DNA from 3 places in the Lysinibacillus sp. NPDC097287 genome. Region 1 is predicted to be linked to each of the others. Evidence: riboswitches for the same ligand, from Rfam matches in the RefSeq annotation. Region 1 holds a riboswitch; each other region holds the start of a gene.
What was found. A riboswitch is a leader RNA that binds a small molecule or an ion and turns the genes downstream of it on or off. The one in region 1 is predicted to bind S-adenosylmethionine.
Positions count from the first base shown of each region.

Region 2: linked by a shared signal. The riboswitch ahead of ACIQ2D_RS17460 (methionine ABC transporter ATP-binding protein) and the one ahead of metA (homoserine O-acetyltransferase MetA) in region 1 are both predicted to bind S-adenosylmethionine.
Region 3: linked by a shared signal. The riboswitch ahead of ACIQ2D_RS19595 (bifunctional homocysteine S-methyltransferase/methylenetetrahydrofolate reductase) and the one ahead of metA (homoserine O-acetyltransferase MetA) in region 1 are both predicted to bind S-adenosylmethionine.

Region 1 covers NZ_JBIWCX010000009.1:141,459-143,729, reverse strand. Annotated here, with positions in the region: gene ACIQ2D_RS14235 (NAD(P)-dependent alcohol dehydrogenase) at 1-345, shown strand, start outside; gene ACIQ2D_RS14230 (nucleotide excision repair endonuclease) at 393-767, opposite strand; SAM riboswitch class I at 1,071-1,181, shown strand; gene metA (homoserine O-acetyltransferase MetA) at 1,276-2,211, shown strand; gene ACIQ2D_RS14220 (GerAB/ArcD/ProY family transporter) at 2,245-2,271, opposite strand, start outside.
Region 2 covers NZ_JBIWCX010000014.1:48,762-51,032, reverse strand. Annotated here, with positions in the region: gene ACIQ2D_RS17460 (methionine ABC transporter ATP-binding protein) at 1-855, opposite strand, end outside; SAM riboswitch class I at 1,220-1,331, opposite strand; gene ACIQ2D_RS17455 (thioredoxin family protein) at 1,571-1,882, opposite strand; gene ACIQ2D_RS17450 (toprim domain-containing protein) at 1,897-2,238, opposite strand.
Region 3 covers NZ_JBIWCX010000019.1:29,380-31,650, reverse strand. Annotated here, with positions in the region: gene ACIQ2D_RS19600 (protoporphyrinogen oxidase) at 1-792, shown strand, start outside; SAM riboswitch class I at 930-1,030, shown strand; gene ACIQ2D_RS19595 (bifunctional homocysteine S-methyltransferase/methylenetetrahydrofolate reductase) at 1,240-2,271, shown strand, end outside.

The DNA.
Region 1 (2,271 bases):
GGTGTTGCGGCAGTAATGAAGGCAGCAATTGACGTACTTGGTGTAGGTGGTATATGTGCACCCGTAGCTGTCACACCTAATAGTATTGAAATTAGTACACTTACTGATTTAGTATTTGCAAACCGTAAGCTTATTGGTGTACTAATGGGTGATACTGTACCACAAATTGCGATTCCACAATTAATTCAATACCACCAAAGTGGGCAATTCCCATTTGAAAAGCTCGTAAAGTTTTATAAATTTGAGCAAATTAATGAAGCTTCTGCTGATTCAAATAACGGCTCTACAATTAAGCCGATACTCATTGTTGATGAATCTTATCGTGCGGACGAGCCACTCATCTAAATAAAGAAGAGACCAACTCAACGGGGAGCTGGTCTCTTTTTTATCTCTTATTCAAAAAACACTTTATCTGTATTGTATTTTGCACGGAATGTGTTAATCGCATATGTTTCATAAATTTCACGTTCCATTGGGTCGTCAATTTCATATACTTCAATTTTGAAAATCTCGGCACGGTGCTTTTGCATCGGTGACACGTTATCTTCAAAGTGCTTTTTAATACGTTGACGAATTTTACGTGCTTTACCTACAAATAATAATTCGTTTTTTTCATTGTAGAAAAAGAAAATACCGCCTTTTTCACGTGTGATTTTATGGAAGTCGATAAAACCATGATAAGGTGTGATTTCTACATCTCCTGGTTTTAATACTTGTTCACGTTGACGAATAACTAAGTCTGGTTTTGGTAGTTCGATTTTAATCAAGATATTCACGTTCCTCTCTATTACATAAAGTATATCCTAACATAATTCAAGCGCCGTGGCTATTACGAACTGAATTATGACATATTAATAACATAAAAACTTGCGTGTGTAAAATTTTTAAAACTGTTTTTAAGGGTAGGCTATTCTAATCTATTGATGAATAAAATAATAATGACTACTATTTATCGAAAAGAACTAATGTAAAAGATCCATACTTAACTCCTCTAACTTACAAAAAACAAAATATTCTATGTTTTATTGAAATTCTGTATTATCCATGGTACAATTCAGCTTAATTAAATAGTCTTATCAAGAGAAGTCGAGGGATTTGGCCTGTTGACGCTTCAGCAACCTCTAACTTAGTTAGAAAGGTGCTACTTCCAGCAAAGGATTTTTTCCTTTGAGAGATAAGAGTGATCGTGATTAAAACCCTCTCATTCTATCTCACATGGAATGAGGGGGTTTTTTAATTTATATAAAGAGAAATTGATGAAATGGGGAATGCAAGATGCCGATTAATATTCCGAAAAACTTACCAGCTGGAGAACATTTACGTGAGGAAAAAATCTTCGTAATGGAAGAGGACCGTGCGAGGACACAACAAATTCGTCCGTTAAATATTTTGATTTTCAACTTAATGCCTGAAAAAGAAAAAACTGAGTTGCAATTACTACGTTTACTGGGGAATACGCCGCTTCAAGTAAATATTACGTTTTTAAATACAGCAACACATGAGTCTAAAAATGTTAGTAAATCACATTTACAGTTATTTTACTCAACATTTAATGAAATACGTCATCGCCGCTTTGACGGTATGATTATTACCGGTGCACCTGTTGAAAAAATGGAGTTTGAGGACGTCAATTACTGGGACGAAATCGCTGAAATTATGGACTGGTCAGCGAAAAACGTGACATCTGTTCTACATATTTGTTGGGGGGCGCAGGCTGCTCTTTACCACCATTACGGTATCGGGAAATTTGAACTGCCTGAAAAATGCTCAGGCGTCTATTCACATGTTATTACAGACTTGACGGTTGATTTAGTTCGTGGGTTTAGCGACGCATTTACTGCGCCACATTCTCGCTATACTTCAGTTTCCATTGATGATGTACGCGCTCATCCTGATTTACGTTTATTATCATATTCTGAGGATGCAGGCGTCTTTATTGTCCAATCAAAGGATAATAAAAATATTATGATTACTGGCCATCTAGAGTACGATGCGACAACACTTGCAGACGAGTATAGCCGTGACGTTGCTAAGGGACTTGATATAGATGTACCTGTTAACTATTTCCCTAACGATGATCCAGCAAAAGAGCCAATTAATACATGGCGTGCTCATACACATTTACTATTCTCAAATTGGTTAAACTATTATGTATACCAAGAAACACCATATGAATGGGATTTTGTCGAAGAAATCGAATATCATATCTAGAAAAAACCCCTCCTTTGTTCACCAAAGGGGGGGTTACTCTGTTTGTCTTTGTGAATGTTC
Region 2 (2,271 bases), on a different contig from region 1:
CACTAATTGTGAAATGACAGGTTGCTCTGTTTTTTCACCAACAAACATAAGCTTCACAAGCTGTCCTGTTGGGTAATGAGCCTTTAATTGAGCAATTGTTTCTTGTGTTTCTTTCGTATCCGTAATTTGCGATACAAACTTTTTCGTAATATCTGCTTGTGGTGCTTGGAATACTTGTAGCACTTCGCCACTCTCAACGACTTCCCCAGCTTCCATTACTGCAACACGATGACAAATTTTACGAATGACGTGCATTTCATGTGTGATCAGTACAATCGTTAAGCCAAGTCGTTCATTAATGTCGACTAATAAATCTAAAATCGCATCTGTTGTTTCGGGATCGAGTGCAGATGTTGCTTCGTCACATAGAAGGACTTCCGGATTGTTTGCAAGCGCTCTGGCAATACCCACACGCTGCTTTTGACCACCTGATAGCTGTGAAGGATACGCCTTGTCTCTTCCTTCTAATCCAACTAATGCAATAAGTTCTTTCACACGCGTGTCACGCTGTGCTTTTGGTACACCTGCGATTTCAAGTGGGAAAGCGATATTTTCTGCTACTGTTCTTGACCAAAGTAGATTAAAATGTTGGAAAATCATACTTACTTTTTGTCTAGCATCACGAAGCTTTTGCCCTTTGATTGCTGAAAATTCTTGGTTATTCACCGTCACCGTACCCGATGTCGGTTTTTCTAAACCGTTTAATAAACGAATCATCGTACTTTTACCAGCACCACTGTAGCCGATAATGCCAAAAATTTCACCTTTGTTAATAGAAAGGTTTACATCTTTGACTGCTGTTAATTCGCCATTCGCGGTTTTGTACTTCTTCGTTATATTTTGAAGCTGTATCATAGCGAAAACTCCTTTTCTTCATAATCAATTACGCATTGGCGTAATCGCGTCCAGATTTTGAATTGTGCTTAGGCCTGCGTGATGCAGGTCAGTTAGCTGTTGTCGCATGGATGCGACGCTTTTAGGCTAACCTCCTCTTTCTCCTCTCAAAATCTGCTTCTGACGCTCCGCTTTCGCGCACAAAACATCTGTGACATCCGCCGGAGGTTCGATATTCATTCATCGCGCCACTTGTCGAAGTGGTTGTTTCCGTAACTTATCGTTACAATGTTGATATAGGAACACATTTGTTGAATGCATATAAAAAGCCCCCTCCACTCACAAACAAGTAGAAGGGGCCACGTATCATATACGTTGAACCGTTCTCTCATCTGTCAAAGAAAATAGAAATTTCTTTGGGTGATTTGGCACCTTTTCACATTCGTGATGGTTGCCGGGCGTCATAGGGCACTTCCCTCAGCCACTCTTCATAAGAGTTCGATATTTATTGTTTTATCAATTTCGCCTTGGCGTAATTGCGTCCAGATTTTGAATTGTGCCTGCACAATTCACTCCTTTTAAAATCTGTGACATCCGCCGGAGGCTTTAATTTTATTCAACCAACATAAATATGTCATGTAAAAAATACAACACATATTATCTACAACAAAAAATGAAATAAGGAATAATGCTGAATAAAATTAATATAGTTGTTACTTTAACACGCTAACAAAGTTCAGTCAATTGATTTCTTTAATAATTCGTACAAAAATGGTACGGATTGAAAAGCATATACTTTTTCTGTCACTTTACCGCTATCACAAACAAGTAAACAAGGCACACTTTCAATGTGGTAATCATATGCTAACTGCTCCATATAATTGAGATTCGCCTTACCCAACAGTAAATCTGGGAGAAGCTGCTCAACAACGTCCATCATTTTTGAAGCTACTGCACATGTTCCACACAACGGCGTGTATAAATATAACGCGGTTTTGACACCCGACTGTACAGATGCTTCCCACTGTTCTCTTGACCAATCATCCATTTTCTCACGCAACCTTACAAAATGTATTCTTTATGAATAGAGAAATGCGCACGTAATAAAATCGCCGCTAGCACCCTTCTTGGCGTTGTCTCTACTTCTTTATATGTCGGCATTGTCCGTAAATGTTCTGCCTCTGGGTAATGTCTGTCCATCAACGCACGTAATTTTTCTCCTGATGCATCCGCATCAAAAAACGTGAACAGCTCGTATTGCTCATATGGATCCAGTAATTCCTCTAATTGATGAATACCAATTGTGCCATTTGTACAAAGAATCGTGACTTCTTCATTTAATATTGGCGCGATACGAAGCTTATCAGATCGCCCCTCAACAATCAAACATTTCCCTTCAAACACAGTGGCCACCCCCATTTACACTACTTACCTAAC
Region 3 (2,271 bases), on a different contig from region 1:
ATTAAAGGTTTTGAAATGCATCGCGAACAATTTGTCAAAGCGGCAAATAAAAAATTCATCTCCTTTAAAAATGGTTTATCGGCACTAATAGATCGACTTGAGGAAACATTAACAGAAGTTGAAATACTAAAAGGTGTAGCGACAACAGCTGTTGTGAAAAATGACAATGACTATACAATTTCTTTAGCGAATGGCGAGACAATAAAAGCTGATCATGTTGTAATGGCGATACCGAATGAAGCCGTACAGCGTTTATTAAGAGATGAGTCTTTAAATGAGTATTTTGAACAATTCAGTACAGCTTCAGCTATTACAATTTATTTAGGATTTGATGTGCCAGATACGGTGTTGCCGGCAGATGGAACGGGTTTTATTGTTTCACATAATTCTGATTTGCAATGTAATGCTGCTACGTGGACGAGTCGAAAGTGGAAACATACCTCTGCTGAAGGCAAATTACTCGTGCGACTTTTCTATAAGAGCATTAACCCTGCATATGAGCAGTTACGTGCGATGTCAGAGGAAGAACTAGCAGAAGTTGCTTTGGAGGACGTACGAAAAAGCTTAGGAATCGAAGATAAGCCAGTAGTAGTTAATGTCGCGAAATGGATAGATCAAATGCCAAAATATGATTTAGCGCACCATGATGCATTACAAGGACTAACTGCTGAGTTAGAAGTAAAGTATCCAAACTTATCACTTGCAGGGTGTTCTTATTTTGGAGTTGGCATTGGCGCTTGCATCCAAAATGGTAAAAAAGTTGGCGAGATGATAGCTGGAAAACTTGTATAAAGGTTTTTTCCATATAGTAGGGGAAACATAAAATTGATGTGTTTTAGATTAAAATTTCTTTGTTCGGTGAAATAGTCTTGACGTCAACGAGCGTAAGCGATATGATTCTTTTAATTATTTAAAAAATTCATACAATATTCTTATCAAGAGAAGCCGAGGGACTGGCCTTATGACGCTTCAGCAACCAACTTAATGTCAGGTGCTAAATCCAGTAGACCTTTTGGTCAGTAGATGAGAAGGAAAAACAATTACGACTCGTTAAAGCCTTCTTTTTGTAAAGAAGGCTTTTTGCTTTATTCAGCGTTAGAACGCTGAATAAAACAAAAGCCTCCGGCGGATGTCACAGATTTTAAAAGTAATGAATTGTGCATACACAATTCAAAATCTGGACGAAGATCCGCTAGAGCGAATTTTATAGATGATATGCGACAGAGGGGGCTAAAATTTATGGGATTGCTTGAAAAGTTAAAAACACATGTGCTAACAGCAGATGGTGCAATTGGCACGTTGTTATATGGTTATGGTTTGGAGTACTGCCACGAAGAGATGAATGTGCAACGACCTGAGTTAATTGAAAAAATTCATCGTGAGTATATTGCGGCAGGTGCTGATATTATTCAAACGAATACATACGGAGCGAATGCTATTAAACTAGCACGGTATGGTTTGGAATCACGTGTACAACAGTTCAATGAAGCTGCAATAACAATTGCCAAACGATCAGCTGCAGATGGTGGACAGTTTGTACTAGGCACAATTGGTGGGATTCGCGGCATTCGTAAAAGTGACGCGACGCTGGAAGAAATTTTAACAACAGTTGAAGAGCAAGCAACAGTGTTATTGGCAGGCAATCCGGATGGCCTTCTACTTGAAACCTATTATGATTTTGAAGAATTAACAGCAACTTTAAAGATGCTAAGAGCAAAAACACAGTTGCCAATTATTGCGCAAGTATCGATGCATGAGCCAGGTGTATTACAAAATGGAATATCATTGAATCAAGCGTTACATGAATTAGAAGCATTAGGCGCGGATATTGTTGGGGTAAATTGTCGTTTGGGTCCGCATCATACGATTCAAGCGTTTGAGGGAGTGGAGTTACCTAAAAATGCATTTATGTCGGCTTATCCAAATGCCTCCCTTTTAGATGTGGAAGATGGCCGTGTGGTCTATGAATCTGAAGCGGATTATTTTGGACGCGCAGCGGTTGCATTACGTGACCAAGGTGTACGTTTAATTGGGGGATGCTGTGGTACGACACCAAAGCATATTGCTGCAGCTAAAAAGTATTTAGAAGAGTTAACACCTGTGCAAAACAAATCTGCGAAGCCAGAAAAGATTGAGATCGTGCGTGAGCCGGGACCAACAACGTACGAACCTCTTCATGAAAAGGTGAAGCGTGAGCGTTCAGTTATAGTGGAGTTAGATACACCTAGACATTTAGAAATAGATGGCTTTATAGAGGGCGCGAAAAAATTA